One region of the Mesorhizobium sp. M0518 genome, then DNA from elsewhere that is predicted to be linked to it. Evidence: predicted binding sites of a transcription regulator. Region 1 holds the regulator's gene; each other region holds the start of a gene.
The links. The regulator LexA, encoded in region 1, represses DNA repair genes until DNA is damaged. The targets are predictions, from matches to a motif close to TGTTCNNNNTGTGTTCNG.
Positions count from the first base shown of each region.

Region 1 (5,289 bases):
CGAGGTCGTGCTGTTCCCGGAGCTGTGGACGGTCCGCACCCGGCTCTGACGTCGAAATGAAAACAGGCACACCGAGGGGACGCGCTGTGGCGGAAAACCCTTCGCGAACAACCGGGGACTGACCGACCATGAGTGGAATTCCTGATCTCGCCGCAGTCGAAGCGATGGATGCCACGGATCCGCTGCGGGCCATGCGCGACCGTTTCATTCTGCCGGAGGGGATGATCTATCTCGACGGCAATTCACTGGGGGCAGCGTCTCATGCCGTTTTCAGCGAGCTGCAGCAGGCGGCGACCCAAGAATGGGCCCAGGATCTCATCCGAGCTTGGAACACGGCCGGATGGTTCGAGATGCCAATCGAACTCGGCGACCAGCTCGGACGCCTGATAGGAGCCGCGGCCGGCCAGACCGTTGTCTGCGACACGACATCGACCAACATCTACAAGGTGCTGCACGCGGCGATGGAGATGCGGCCCGGCCGGTCGGCCATCGTCGCCGAAGGTGACAGTTTTCCCACCGACCTGTACATCGCCGAAGGCGTGGCCTCGACCCGGGATGGCGTCCTGCTGCGCCTCGCGGGTGTCGACGCGCCGACCATCGAAGAGCTGATCGACGAAAACGTCGCGGTGGTGCTGGTCAATCACGTCAATTACAAATCGGGTGAACTGCGCGACATGGCGGCGCTGACGCGCAAAGCTCATGCGGCCGGAGCGCTGATCGTCTGGGATCTTTGCCACACCGCCGGCGCCCTGCCCGTCGAGCTCGATCACGCAAATGCCGATTTCGCCATCGGCTGCACCTACAAGTACCTCAACGGCGGTCCGGGCGCACCGGCCTTCATCTATGCCGCGCAGCGCCACCACGGCGATATCAGCCAGCCGCTCAGCGGCTGGTGGGGCCATGCGCGGCCCTTTGCCTTCGAACGGGGTTATGTTGCCGGCACCGGCATCCGCCGCTTTTTGTGCGGCACTCAGCCGATCCTGTCGATGCGGGCGCTCAAAGGCGCGCTTGCCATCTGGAATGACGTCGACATGGCGGCATTGCGAAAGAAGAGTGTCGCGTTGACAGAACTGTTCATCCAGCTCGTCGAAGCCAGGTGCGGCGCCTACGGTCTCACGCTGGAGACCACCCGCGACGCGACCAGGCGCGGCAGCCAGGTGTCGTTCCTTCACGATCACGGCTATCAAATCATGCGGGCGCTGATCGAGCGCGGCGTCATCGGTGATTTTCGTGCGCCATCGACCATCCGTTTCGGCTTCACGCCGCTCTATGTCGGCTACAAGGATGTGTGGCTGGCGGTTGAGGTGCTGGAGGGTATTCTGCGCACGGGCGCATGGAAGGACCGCCGTTTCGCGGTCAAGGAAGCCGTTACCTGACGCAACGATCCCCGCGATCCACCGCCGCCGCCCTCACTGCCTGGCAGATGACGGAGGGCTGAATTTCCAGCCACAAATGCCAACAGACGTTGGCGTTTTGGCTCCGTTTCGTTCACGGCAAACGAACGTCCCGAAGATTGATATCGTCCTTTGTGGAGGTCGATAGACTGATAATGCCAAGCCTTGGGTCGAGGATGAGCCACAGGTCATTAACCATAATAATTTCAATGGGAACAGGCGCATCGCCGTGCCTAGCGCCTGTTGATCGCGACCCGCTGGCAAGCGCCAAATAATTTCAGCAGCCTTAACAAATTCATTAAACTTTAAACGGTTGCAGAACACAACTGGAACAGATAGGGTTTGTTCTGGGTTTGTTTTTCGATTCTGGTTTCAGGTAACCTGGGGGCCGCCATGCTGACGCGCAAGCAACATGAACTGCTGATGTTCATCCATGAACGCCTGAAGGAGAGCGGCATTCCGCCATCCTTCGACGAGATGAAGGAGGCGCTTGACCTTGCCTCCAAATCCGGGATTCATCGGCTGATCACCGCACTTGAGGAGCGCGGCTTTATTCGCCGGTTGCCCAACCGGGCACGCGCGCTGGAAGTGCTGCGATTGCCGGACTCGATCGCGCCCGGTCTCAACGCGGCAAAGAAGTTTTCGCCAAGCGTCATCCAGGGCAGTCTCGGTCAGGGTGGCGCCCTTGGCCGGCAGATCAAGCCGGCGCCTTCGCGGATGCCCTCGCCCGGCAATGATGACGATGCGGTCTCCGCCGTGTCGATCCCGGTCATGGGCCGTATCGCCGCCGGTGTGCCGATCGATGCCATCCAGCATCAGACGCATTCGATCTCGGTGCCGCCGGACATGATCATGGGCGGCGCCCACTATGCGCTGGAGGTCAAGGGAGACTCGATGATCGAGGCCGGTATCTTCGACGGCGACACCGTCATCATCCGCAATGCCGACACGGCGAGCCCCGGCGAGATCATCGTGGCGCTGGTCGATGAAGAGGAAGCGACGCTGAAGCGGTTCCGCCGCAAGGGCGCTTCGATTGCTCTCGAAGCCGCCAATCCGGCCTATGAAACCCGTATTTTCGGCCCGGACAGGGTCAAGGTGCAAGGCAAGCTCGTCGGCCTGATCCGCCGCTACTGAGGCGGCTGTGGGTTGGCCGCTGGCTTCTCCGGTTTCTTGAAGGGTGCCAGCCCCCTTGCCTCACGAGAGTATTTGCGTTGCGTGTGCCAGGGCCGATATGGGCTGTCCACCGCGAAGCTGATCGTCGCCGGCGTGGTCGCCGATTGGCGATCGAAGAAGACCGCGGCACTGCCTTTGCGAGCCAGTTGCCGCTTGGTGATGACGAGAACCAGCGGATTGTGACAGGCGTCATACGCGGTGGCGTCATTGATGACGATCAGCTCGGCGAAGCCGCAGGCTTTCCAGGCGTCCTTGCGGTCCTCGACATAGGCAATGATCGCACCGGACATGTGCCTGGCCACGCAAACGCCTGAGGAGCAATAGAACGGCGATCCCAGCGGCAGATCAACGGCATCCGCGACATCGAATTGCCCATCGCTGTTGTCGAACACCTCTGGCACGACGATGGTTTCTGATGTCAGGGCGCGTTTCCAGTTGTCGACGGTGTATTCGTTCGGCCGTTCCCGGCTGACGGCAAGCTCGCCGCCACCGATCGGCAACGCCACCAGCCGGGCGTCTTCCGAGATTAGCACATCCGGCGTGCGCGTATCCGAGACGGTCAGCAAGCCTGCCAGCGCGAATGGCAGAGCAGCGAGCCGCAGCCAAGTTGTCGCCATTGTCGCGATGACCAGGGCAATTGCCACCAACAGGACCGACTGCTGCGAAATCAGCCCGACCCCATCGACAGGCGAACGCTCGGAGATCCAGCCTGATATGGCGATCATCATCGTCAGGCCCTTACCCATCAGGTAGAGAGCCGGCCAATCCAATCCGAAAGGCATCAACAGCGCGCTGGCGACGGCCAGGAACATGACGACGGTGACGATCGGCATTACCGCGAGATTGGCAAACAGGCTGAGCGGCGAGACACGCTGAAAATGCCAGATGGCAAACAGCGTCGTCGCGCTTCCCGCGATGATCGAGGTCATGGCAAGGCCGGTTGCCGCCAGCAGGAATTTTCGCGTCAGGAAACCGGGCACGGATCGCTTTGGCGGCGGCGGTCTTGCTTTTCCCGCGCGGTGATCCGCCCAGCCGGCATAGGCGCCGACCAGAGCCGCGGTCGCGGCGAACGACATCTGAAAACTCGGGCCGACCACCTCATGCGGCGACACCACGATGACGGCGATCGCCGAGATCGCCAGATTGCGCATGGTGAGTGCTGCTCGATCGAACAGCACGGCAATCAGCATCACCGCCAGCATGATGAAGCTGCGCTCGGCGGCAACGACGACTCCCGAGATGATGAGATAGGCCGCGATCGAGAACAGTGCGGCGGCGGCGGCATACTTCTTGACCGGGCGACGCGCGGAAAAGTCGGGAAACAAGGCGAAGGCGCCGCGCAGCAAACCCATGATGGTGCCTGCGACCAGAGCCATGTGCAGTCCCGAAATGGAGATGATGTGGTAGATGCCGGTACGTCGCATCGCCTCATTGATGTCATCGGGAATGCCGGCGCGCACGCCGACGATCAGCGCCGCGGCGATCTCGCCTTCGGCGCCGCCGACGCTCGCCCTGATATGGTCGGCGATGCCTTCACGGGCATTTTCCACGCTAGAGGAAATTCGGGCCGGCAGCGGCATGTCGCCGTCATCGTTGACGACAAGCTTTGGATTGCCGAGAAAGAACCCGCTGCCACCGATGCCGGCAAAGTAGCTGTCGAAGGAGAAGTCATAGCTGTCCGGCCGCACCGGCCCGGTCGGCGGCAAGAGCTTGGCATATCCGGTGATGAGGGAGCCGGCGGTCACGTCAGCCGGGATCTTGCGTGCCGAAAGCCGCACCCGTTCCGGCGCATAGCGCAGTTTCGGTCTTGCGGTCGATGTCACGTCGATGGTCAGCCGGATACGGCCGGTTTCCATCCGGTCGAGCGAGACGACGCGGCCGGTGACTTGCGTCGAAATTTCCGAGCCCAACATTTGTGTGCCCGCACGCCACGTCTCGACCTTGGCAGCAAGCAGTCCTAGGGCGCACAAAAGTGCCGCCATGAAACACAGATGGGTCTTTGGCCATGAGCGCGAGACCAGCGCACAGATCCCCGTCAGAATGACAACCGCGACAGGTCTCGCAAAGTCGGGTTCAGCCGTCAGCGAAAAATAGCCGATCGCTCCGATCGCCAGGCAGACCGGCACCAGCAGGAAGGCCACGCCCCGGTCGAGTTCCAGGCTCGCCGCCGTGTTCACGCTGTGGCGCAGGCGAGGCAGTGATGTCAGGCTGATTTGCCGGCGCACGCGAACGATCCTGCCGGTTTCGGCAACAGGAACAGAGGCGGCGACATCCGCTTGTAACGGCGCTTGGCCGGGATCCGGCAGGAGGGGCGACGGCAATGGCAGAGGCGCAAAGAGGGACCGTTCGCTGACGCCGATGGCAGCGTCCTCGCCCTGATCCGAGCCCCAGCCTCGTCCAGCCATCGGGTCTGCCCCTTGCGCCCTCGACACCCTATGCTACATGAACGCCGGGCGCGCGAAAGTCCGCGCAACCGCACCCGCTTCAGATGGTTTCCGAGAGTTCCATGTCCGACAAGGTCGTCACCCGTTTTGCCCCCTCGCCCACCGGCTATCTGCACATAGGCGGCGCGCGCACGGCGCTGTTCAACTGGCTGTATGCAAAGCACACTGGCGGCACGATGCTGCTGCGCATCGAAGACACCGACCGTGAACGCTCCAATGAAGCCGCGACGGCTGCCATCCTCGACGGGCTTTCCTGGCTTGGCCTGAGCTGGGACGGC
Region 1 covers NZ_JAMYQY010000019.1:93,745-99,033, reverse strand. The annotation lists gene kynA (tryptophan 2,3-dioxygenase) at 1-49, shown strand, start outside; gene kynU (kynureninase) at 129-1,376, shown strand; gene lexA (transcriptional repressor LexA) at 1,788-2,528, shown strand; gene NKI66_RS24745 (ComEC/Rec2 family competence protein) at 2,522-4,972, opposite strand; gene gltX (glutamate--tRNA ligase) at 5,074-5,289, shown strand, end outside.

Region 2 (5,289 bases), on a different contig from region 1:
CCCATCGCCCAGAAATTGTCCGATGTCGCGATGCGAATGATGCGGTCGTCGGAAAACCCGGCGATCTTCTTCCAGAAACCGGCCGCCTCGTCGTCCGTGTGATAGACGGTGACCAGCAGCTTGTCCTTGTTCAGCCCGAACTCCCTGGTGATCAGGTTCCAGGCAAGCTCGATGGCGCGCTCCTTGAAATAGTCGCCGAAGGAGAAATTGCCGAGCATCTCGAAGAAGGTCAGATGGCGTGCCGTGTAGCCGACATTGTCGAGATCGTTGTGCTTGCCGCCGGCGCGCACGCTCTTCTGGGCTGTCGACGCGCGCGAATAGGGCCGCTTCTCCAAACCGGTGAAGACATTCTTGAACTGCACCATGCCGGCGTTGGTGAACATCAGTGTCGGATCGTTGCGCGGCACCAGCGGGCTCGACGCGACGATCTCGTGACCCTCCTTGCGGAAGTAGTCGAGAAATGTCGACCGGATCTCGTTCACGCCACTCATGAATGCTGCCTTTTCGGAAGAGCCGCCGGCAAACCGGCGGAAATGGGCTCTGCGTTTTTAGAAGATTAGGACTTGGCCTTTTAGCCGCCGCGCCTCACCCTGTCCAGAAACACGGAATTGGTCCAATCCACGGCCTTTGCCGGCCGTTCGAACCGGCCTGTTTTCGCTGCCGAAACGCAAAACCGCCGGCACTGGGCCGGCGGTTTCGAAACGCAATAACGCGGAACTCAATTACCTAAGCCTGAGATAATAGAACGCGATTATGGCCGAACTCCGGCCGGCATCGCGCACGAAGCTGTTACATGGCGCCGGATTCTTCCTCGAAACCGTCGTCTTCGCCGCGCTCAGGGCCGCCATTCTCGAGGAATTTCTCGGCGATCAGCCCGGCATTCTGCCTGATCGACAACTCGATCTCGCGTGCCGTGTCGGGATTGTCACGCAGGAACAGCTTGGCATTTTCGCGGCCCTGGCCGAGACGCTGCGAATTATAAGAAAACCAGGCGCCAGACTTCTCGACAATACCGGCCTTGACCCCGAGATCGACCAGTTCGCCGGTTTTGGACACGCCCTCACCAAACATGATGTCGAATTCGACCACCTTGAAGGGCGGCGCCAGCTTGTTCTTGACCACCTTGACGCGGGTCTGGTTGCCGACAACCTCGTCGCGGTCCTTGATCGAGCCGATGCGGCGGATGTCAAGACGCACCGAAGCGTAGAATTTCAGCGCGTTGCCGCCCGTCGTGGTCTCGGGCGAACCAAACATGACGCCGATCTTCATGCGGATCTGGTTGATGAAGATGACCATGGTGTTGGAGCGCGAGATCGACGCGGTCAGCTTGCGCAGCGCCTGGCTCATCAAGCGGGCCTGCAGGCCCGGCAGCGAATCGCCCATCTCACCTTCAATTTCGGCGCGTGGCGTCAGCGCCGCGACCGAATCGACCACCAGCACGTCGATGGCGCCGGAGCGCACCAGCGTGTCGCAGATTTCCAGCGCCTGCTCACCGGTGTCGGGCTGCGAGATCAGGAGGTTTTCGAGATCAACGCCAAGCTTGCGGGCATAGACCGGATCGAGCGCATGCTCGGCATCGACGAAGGCGCAGATGCCGCCCTTCTTCTGGGCTTCCGCAACGGTGTGCAGCGCCAACGTCGTCTTGCCCGAGCTTTCCGGCCCGTAGATCTCGATGATGCGGCCGCGCGGCAAGCCACCAACACCAAGCGCGATGTCTAGGCCAAGCGAGCCGGTCGGCACCGTTTCAATCTCGACGACCTGATCGTTGGCGCCGAGCCGCATGATCGAGCCCTTGCCGAAAGCCCGCTCGATTTGCGACAGCGCCGCATCTAGAGCCTTTGATTTGTCCACTGCCTTGTCCTCTACCAGCCGCAAAGAATTCTGAGCCATGATACATCACCCCTTGGTCGTCAATGAAGGCCGGACAATCCGTAATCCCTGCCTATTTGTACCTTTTTTGTTCTCATTTGGCAAGAGGGGTCAAATATCTGAAAAACAAACAATATCCGGATTTGTTCTTTTTTTGTCCAAGGATTCGATCAGGGATGCACCACACGTTGGGCCAGACGGCTCGGTTGTTTTCGATCTGCCGAATCGCCGCCTTGCATGCGAAGCTCCGTCGCGTAGCCTAGCGCTTGTGCGGCTGGAATAACAAAGGTCATATCGCCGACATGCTGAAATCCACGAAAATACTGGCCGTAGGCGGCGCCCATATCGACCGGCGCGGCCAGGTGTCCGGCGCTTACGTGCCGGCTGCCTCCAATCCCGGCACGATGCGCGAGGATGTCGGCGGCGGCGTCTTCAACGCTTTGCGCAGCGCCGTGCGGCGCGGCGTCTCCGCGTCGCTCATGTCGGTTCGCGGCGGCGATGCCGCTGCCGACACCGTTTCGCGAGCCATTGCCGAGACAGGCATTACCGACCTGTCGGCGGTCTTCCTCGACCGCACGACGCCGAGCTACACGGCGCTGATCGACAGTGAGGGCGAGCTGATCGTCGGCTTTGCCGACATGGCGCTCTATGATTTGGCGTTTCCCAAGCAGATCAGGCGCTCCAAGGTGCGGGAGGTGATCGCTGGCGCCGATGCGATCCTGTGCGACGCCAATCTGCCCTCTTCGGCGCTGGAACGGCTGGTGGCGCTCGCCGCGGGCAAGCCGATTTTCGCCATTGCCATCTCGCCGGCCAAGGTGGTGCGGCTGATACCGGTGCTGAAGGAGCTCTCGCTCGTCTTCATGAACCGGCGCGAGGCCATGGTGCTGGCCGGCGTCGCCGCGACTGCCACGGAGCGCGAGGTCGTCGACGGGTTGCGATGCAGCGGCCTTGTCAGCGGCGTGGTGACGGCGGGCAGCGAGCCCATGCTGGGCTTCGATGAAGCCAGCGCCTTCTCGATCCTGCCGCCGCCGCCAAGAAAGGTCGCTGACGTCACCGGCGCTGGCGATGCGCTGGCGGGCGCTACGGTTGCTGCCTTGCTGCGTGGCCTGCCGCTGCGGGCAGCTCTGCGCGAAGGCATTGCCGGGGCGACGCTTGCCATCGAAAGCGCCAGCGCCGTTCCGGAGTTCACCGCGGCTGATTTCACTGAGGCATTGGCTCTTGTGCCGGATGCCAGGGAAGTGGCATGAGACCGGCGAATTCATAGTGCCGCGATGTTGCCTGATGTCCCGACGGACGCGCCGCATTCCGGATTGGAGACCCTGATGACCCCTGAGACCGCCGGCCCCTTCATCGACATCCACGCGCCGGTGGCGCAGGCCCTGGCGGCCGGCCGGCCGGTGGTGGCGCTGGAAAGCACCATCATCACCCATGGCATGCCCTACCCCGACAATGGCGCCATGGCGGCCGATGTCGAAAAGATCATCACCGACGGCGGCGCCGTGCCGGCGACCATCGCCGTGGTTGGCGGCCGCATCAAGATCGGGCTTTCGGACGGCGAGCGCGAATCGCTGGCGATGACGGGCGACGCCATGAAGCTGTCGCGCGCCGATCTCGGTTTTGCCGTGGCGCAAGGGCGCACCGGTGGCACCACGGTCGCCGCCACGATGATCGCGGCGCATATGGTCGGCATAAAAGTGTTCGCCACCGGCGGCATTGGCGGCGTGCACAAGGGCGCCGAAAAGAGTTTTGACATTTCCGCCGATCTCGACGAGCTGGCGCGCACCCCGGTCATCGTCGTCTCGGCCGGCGCCAAGGCGATCCTCGACATCGAAAAGACGCTGGAGGTGCTGGAGACGCGCGGCGTGCCGGTGATCGGCCATGGCTGCGAGACGATGCCAGCCTTCTGGTCGCGACATTCGCCATTCCGCGCGCCGCTGACCTTGCACGAGCCGGAAGAGATCGCGCATTTCTACCAGACGAGGGCAGCGCTGGGGCTCGCCGGCGGCATGCTGATCGCCAATCCTGTGCCGGAAAACCATGAAATCCCGGCTGAGGAGATGGCGGGCTATATCGACGCCGCGCAGAAGGCCGCAGAAGCGCTCAACGTGACCGGCAAGGCGGTGACACCCTTCCTGCTGTCGAAAATCCTCGAACTGACCGGCGGCAGGAGCCTCAAGACCAACATCGCGCTGGTGGAAAACAACGCGCGGCTGGCGGCACGGATTGCGAAGGCGTTGTAGGCCAACGTCGGCGGGACAGCACCCCCCTCTGTCCTGCCGGACATCTCCCCCGCAAGGGGGGAGATCGAATGTCGTCAACGCCTCTGCCAATCTTCAACGTTGAAAAAAGCAGGCAGACGGTGAAACCGCCAATCTCCCCCCTTGCGGGGGAGATGGCCGGCAGGCCAGAGGGGGGTGGTGTCCCTCGACCGTCCCAAGGCTGGCATCACTTCCCCGCCCGCCGTCCAGCCGCATACGCCCGCCGTACCCAGGCCGCCATCTCGTCGGGATCATCGAAAGCGCTGTCGGGAACGCCCCAGTAGGGCATGGCGACCAGCTTGCCGTGGCGCGAGCCGGTATAGGTCCATTGCGTGCAGCCGGCGGCCTCGAACTCGGGCGCGCTTTGCTCGTCGGCCTTCAGCATCAACTCACCGCGCAGCACGATGGCGACGATGACACCCGTCGAAATAGATGCCCTTGCCGCCGAACAGTTTGCGGATGCTGACAGGGCCGAGGCCCTCGAACAGTTCGGCGATGCGTTCATTGTCCATGCCGCGATCATGTCACCGGCGTTTGGCCTTGTCATCGCCGCAACCAAAATCATGCTGACAGGTTGTGTGAGGTCGATCGGAGTTTCCCGCCATGCCCGTCCTGCTCAAAGGGTCCTGCCGCTGCAATGCCGTGCGTTTCGAGGTGGAGAGCCACACGCCGGCGCCATTCATGCTGTGCTACTGCTCGATCTGCCGCAAGCAGCAGGGCGGCGGCGGGTTTGCCATCAATCTCGGTGCCGACAACGAAACACTGAACATCAGGGGCAAGCGCAGCCTCGGCGTCTTTCGGGCGGAGATCGAGGACGACGAGCATCCGCATTGCGAAATCTCGACCGGCGAGCGCAATTTCTGCAAGAAATGCGGGGCGGCCCTTTGGCTCTACGATCCGACATGGCCGGAACTGGTGCATCCCTTCGCCTCGGCGATCGACAGCGATTTACCCATTCCGCCAAGCAAGGTGCACCTGATGCTGAAATACAAGGCGAACTGGGTGGAGCCGGAGGTTGGCAAGCATGACAAGGTCTTCGACGTCTATCCCGAGGAATCGATCGCCGACTGGCACAAGCGGACGGGCATGTGGGTGGATTAGCGTCCTTCACCCCGTTTACGGCGGGGCGATTGCATATGGGTTTTTACGAAGAGGACCCCCA
Region 2 covers NZ_JAMYQY010000005.1:308,507-313,795, forward strand. The annotation lists gene alaS (alanine--tRNA ligase) at 1-491, opposite strand, end outside; gene recA (recombinase RecA) at 790-1,890, opposite strand; gene NKI66_RS10035 (carbohydrate kinase family protein) at 2,172-3,116, shown strand; gene NKI66_RS10040 (pseudouridine-5'-phosphate glycosidase) at 3,192-4,109, shown strand; partial or broken gene NKI66_RS10045 (TfoX/Sxy family protein) at 4,315-4,639, opposite strand; gene NKI66_RS10050 (GFA family protein) at 4,731-5,228, shown strand.
Region 2: recA (recombinase RecA) is a predicted target of LexA. The motif match lies at 1,948-1,965, and genes of this name have one in related genera.

Region 3 (5,289 bases), on a different contig from region 1:
GCTTCCTCGGCCGGGCCGCGCCGCGCACCGGCGCCGAGCACCTTCCAGATGAAGATACGGCGCTCGAGCGTGATGGTCAGGACGTCGCCTGGCTTGACCTGATCGGAGGCCTGCGCTGCTTTGTCGCGATTGATGCGAACGCGGCCGGCGACGACCAGTTTTGCCGCCAGCGAGCGCGATTTCACGGCGCGTGAGAAGAACAGCCATTTGTCGATGCGCTGGCGGCCTTCGGCAACCATCGAAGCGAGCCGGGTTCTACTTCTTCAACTGGTCGCGCAATGCGGCGAGCTTGGCGAAGGGCGAATCCGGATCGAAACGCACCGGGCGCTCCTCGCGCGGCTTGGGCTGGAAGGCAGGCTTGCCGCCCCCAGGGCTTCGATCGGGACCACCTTTGGCATCCGGCCTGCCACCCTTCCAGTCGGGACGACCCTCGCGGCGGTCGGGACGCTCGCCCTGCGGCCTGCCGTCACGCCGCTGTTCGCCTTCGGCCTGCGGCTTGGGTTTGAATTTCGAGCGGTCGAAGCGCGGCTTGCCGGCACCATCGCGCCGTCCTTCATGGGCCGGACGTTCTCCGGGTGCAGCTACGGCCGGTGCGCCGGCGGTATCCACGGGTGCATCGCTTCGGCCGCGCGCTTGTCCGTTGCGTGGGCGATTGTTCCTGCGGCTGTCGTCGCGGTTGCGCGGGCGCTGTTCGAAGCGGCCCTGACGCCACAACAGGATGGGTTTTGGCGCTTCGGCTTCTGGAGCGGGTTCGCCGGCGGCAGCTTCAATCACCGCTGCAGGTTCGTCCGGCGCGGCGTCCGTTGCGGGCGCGGCATCTGACACCAGCTCGGCCGTTGCGGCTTCTTCTGCCGCTGCAACTTCGATCTCGGCAGTCTCAGTCTCTGCCTGCGGTTCAACCGGCGCCGGTTCGGCGACGTCGGGCGCAGCCTCGGCTACAGGCGCTTCGTCTTGCACGGTTTCGACAGGAGCGTCCGCCTGTTCTTCCACGGCAGGCGCAGCAGGTTCAGCCGCGGCGTCGGGGGTGATTTCGGCGGGAATTTCGGCCGCCGTTTCCGAAACGGCCACTGCGTCCGATGCCGGCTCCGATCCTTCGATTGCTGCCTCTGCTGCGGCATCCGTTGCCGCGGCTTCGGCCGCTTCGGCCTGCTCGGCTCGTGCAGCCTCTTCCGTCGCAAGCTTCGCCACCGCCGCTTCGCGCGCGGCATTGTCCTGTGCTTCGAGCCGCGCCTTGACCTCGACGGCCGGCTTCGGCTCGGCACGATAGCCGAGACCCTTGAGGATTTCTTCCATGTCGTCGGCGGTGGCGCCGAGGATCGACATCATCGGCGGCGTCACCATGAAGGACTGGCCGTCATAGGCGCCGTCCGGGCGCTGGCCGAGGCCGGGCTTCCAGTTGGTCGCCGGACGGATCAGATCCGCCAGCCGTTCCAGTATGTCGATGCGCACGGCGCGGCGGCCGAGATTGCGGTAGCCGGCAAGCTTGTAGAACGTCTTGTCGAAAGCAGGGTCGATCACCACCGAGGTGCGACCCGAGGCGAGCGCATGGACCACGTCGCCAAAGCCCGGCTTGTCCTTGCCGTCGTTCTTCAGCGCCCACAGCAATGTCACCAGCCCGGCAGGCGCCGGCTTGATCAGCGCCGGCACGAAGACATGGTAGGCGCCGAAGCGCACGCCAAGCCGGCGAAGGGCGGCGCGGCCTTCCTGGTCGAGCGACTTCATCTCCTCGGCGATGTCGCGGCGGTTGATGAGGCCGAAATTCTCGACCAGCTGGAAGGCGATGCCGCGGCCGATGCCGGAAATCTGGTCGGCGTTCCTGAGATCGACCAGCGGCTTCAGCAGCGACTCGATCTGGAAATTGACGAATCGCTCTGCACGCGCGGCGACCTTGTCGCGCGCCGGGCCGGTCAGCTGTTCGTCGGCCAGCAGCACCAGCCGCGGCTTCAGCGCGTCTTCGCCTGATACCAGCGTGCCGATCGGCGCGCCGATCCAGCGCAGCGTGCCGTCCGAGCCAAGCGCAATGTCGCCATTGGCCGAGGCGCCAAAGCGTTCGGCGCGAGCCTCGAACTCGGCGGCCAGCGCCTTCTGGGCGGCGGTGCGCACCGCCTTGGCGTCTTCACCGCCGGCGGTCTGGTCCGCGGTGAAGCGGAACCCTTGCAGCTCGCCGACATGATGGCCTTCGACAAGGACGGTTCCGGTAGGACTAATTTCGGCTTCAGGCATGGTATTTTCTCTAAGGCGCCGCATGAGGACGGAAGTCCTGCGGTCTACGAAGCGTTTCGTCAACCGCTCATGCAGCGCATCCGACAATCTGTCTTCGATTTCGCGCGTCTTTTCCTGCCAGTGTGCCTGATCGGCCAGCCAGCCGGGCCGGTTCGACACGAATGTCCAGGTGCGGATCTGGGCAATGCGATGCGACAGCGTGTCGATATCGCCCTCGGTGGTATCGGCGCGGCGCACCTGCTCGGCCATGTAATTCTCGTCGACATGGCCGTGGCGTGCCAGGTCCGTGTAAATGGAAGCGATGAGGTCGGCATGCTGCGCCGGCGCGATCCTGCGGTAGTCGGGCAGCGCGCAGGCTTCCCACAGCAGCGCCACGCGCTTGGCATTGGTGGTGAGTGCGCGAATGTCCTCGTCGCGCGACAGATGCTCGAGCGCCTGTGCGTCGACGGCAGGCAATGCCCGCGTCAGTCCCTCGACGGGGGCGTTGGTCTCGATCGAGCGCTTCAGCGCGTCGAGGCTGGCAAAGTCGAAATGCGCGGTGCGCCACTGCAGCACCTTCACCGGATCGAAATCGTGGCCTTCGATCTTCTTGATCAGCTCTTCGTCCAGCGGGTCGACCTGGCCGGTGACGCCGAACGTACCGTCACGCAGATGCCGGCCGGCGCGGCCGGCGATCTGGCCGAGCTCGGCCGCGGTCAGGTTGCGATACTGGAAGCCGTCGAACTTGCGGTTCTGGGCGAAGGCGACGTGGTCGAGATCGAGGTTGAGACCCATGCCGATGGCATCGGTGGCGATGAGGTAGTCGACATCGCCGGACTGGAACAGCGCCACCTGGGCGTTGCGGGTGCGCGGCGAGAGCGCGCCGAGCACGACGGCGGCACCGCCCTGCTGGCGGCGGATCAGCTCGGCGATGGCGTAGACCTCGTCGGCGGAAAAGGCGACGATCGCCGTGCGCCGCGGCAGGCGGGTCAGCTTCTTGGAGCCGGCATAGGCAAGATGCGACAGCCTCGGCCGCGTCACCACCGAGACACCCCTCAGCAGGCGCTGCAGAATGCCATGCATGGTGGCTGCACCGAGCAGCAGCGTTTCCTGGCGGCCGCGCAGATGCAGGATGCGGTCGGTGAAGATGTGGCCACGCTCGAGGTCGCCGGCGAGCTGCACTTCGTCGATGGCGACGAAGGCGGCGTCGGTCTCGCGCGGCATGGCCTCGACAGTGCAGACCGAATATCTGGCGCCCGGCGGCTGGATCTTTTCCTCGCCGGTGATCAGCGCCACTTTGTGGGCGCCGACCTTTTCGCAGACACGGGCGTAGACCTCGCGCGCCAGCAGCCTGAGCGGCAGGCCGATGATACCACTCTCATGCGCCACCATGCGCTCGATGGCGAGATGGGTCTTGCCGGTGTTGGTCGGCCCGAGCACGGCGGTCACGTCGCGGCCCGACAGGATCAGCGGCTCTGTGTGTTTGGGCTGGATGTTCATCAACCTAGAATAAGGCTTCCGGGACCTGGAGATAAGGCTTCTGGCCTCTGGTTGTCGGGAGCGTGCCTCAAATGGCGCGTATGACAGGCGACACATAGGGATTTCGGGCGCGAAGCGAAAGCGGAATGTTCCGTCGGCGGCGAGAAGGTGGTTTTGTCAAGCTTTCAATCGGCTGCGGATTAACGGATAGAACGAGTCTGGAACGAATCGGCGACGAATCAGTGACTCCTGCAGATTCAGCTTTTGTTCACGGCTACATGTGGATTTCGCGACCGCGAGTCGCACCACATGCTGAATCGCTGAACTGGCCCGTTTGATGCTAAGAGGGCGTTGCCGTTAACCTTTGCCTGGAAACAATCACGGTGGCTTGGCGCGCCTCGACCAACATTATGAAATTGTTGATCTTTCTTAACCTGCGTTAAGCAGTTGGGCAGGCGATTCCGGCTGTCGTCGTTAACGTTCAGCTCATAGCCGGAACGAATCGGCGACGAATCGGCGATGGCGTAATTTTCCCGATTTGTTCACCTCAATATCTTGTGTTGTGAACAGTTTATCCACCGAGAATCCACAGGTTGCCAGGGAGCTTTTGCACAGGGCTGCTGCCGGCTGTTAACCTTCGCGTGCCGAATTGGGTCAGCTACGGTCGCGAGCACGTCAAAGGGACCGTGCCGGAAACGGGCCGGTGTGCCGGCCCGTCGATCTCCTACATCGCCACGTCGTCAGGCGAAGTATTGGCCACCGTTGGCCGTGATGGTCGAGCCGGTGATGAAGCCGGCATCTTCGGATGCGAGGAAGACTACGCAGCGCGCGATCTCTTCCGGTTCGCCGAGGCGACCGACGGGGATTTGCGGGATGATGCGGTCGTTGAGCACCCTCTCGTCGATCGCCTTGACCATCTCGGTGGCGATGTAGCCAGGGCAGATGACGTTGACGGTGATGCCCGCGCGGGCTCCCTCTTGAGCGAGGGCTTTGCTGAAACCGATGTCGCCAGCCTTCGCGGCGGAATAGTTGACCTGGCCGGCCTGGCCTTTCTGGCCGTTGATCGACGAGATGGTGATGACGCGGCCGAACTTGCGGTCGCGCATGCCGCTCCACAGCGGATGCGTCATGTTGAAGACGCCGGACAGGTTGGTGTCGATGACCTCTTTCCACTGCTCGCGCGTGATCTTGTGGAACATGGCGTCGCGGGTGATGCCGGCATTGTTGACCAGCACCGAGACCGGGCCGAGATCGGCCTCGACCTGCTTGATGCCGGCCGCGCAGGAATCATAGTCGGCGACCGACCATTTGTAGACCGGAATGCCGGTCTCGGCCTTGAATTTCGCCGCTGCGGCGTCATTGCCGGCGTAGTTCGCGGCAACCGAATAGCCGACGGTCTTCAATGCGATCGAGATCGCCGCCCCGATGCCGCGCGATCCGCCTGTGACGATTGCTACCTTGGTCATGCATTTCCCCTTTTTTTGATACCGCCCTGTTGTCGGGCTTGGCAGGCACTGGATACAGAACGGGCGGCTCGCGCCGCCCGGTTAGTGAGTTCTTCAGAGTGCTTCGATACACATGGCGACGCCCATGCCGCCGCCGATGCAC
Region 3 covers NZ_JAMYQY010000001.1:175,316-180,604, reverse strand. The annotation lists gene NKI66_RS00900 (RNA-binding S4 domain-containing protein) at 1-239, opposite strand, end outside; gene NKI66_RS00895 (helicase-related protein) at 256-3,702, opposite strand; gene phbB (acetoacetyl-CoA reductase) at 4,422-5,147, opposite strand; gene NKI66_RS00885 (acetyl-CoA C-acetyltransferase) at 5,241-5,289, opposite strand, start outside.
Region 3: NKI66_RS00895 (helicase-related protein) is a predicted target of LexA. The motif match lies at 3,890-3,907, and genes of this name have one in related genera.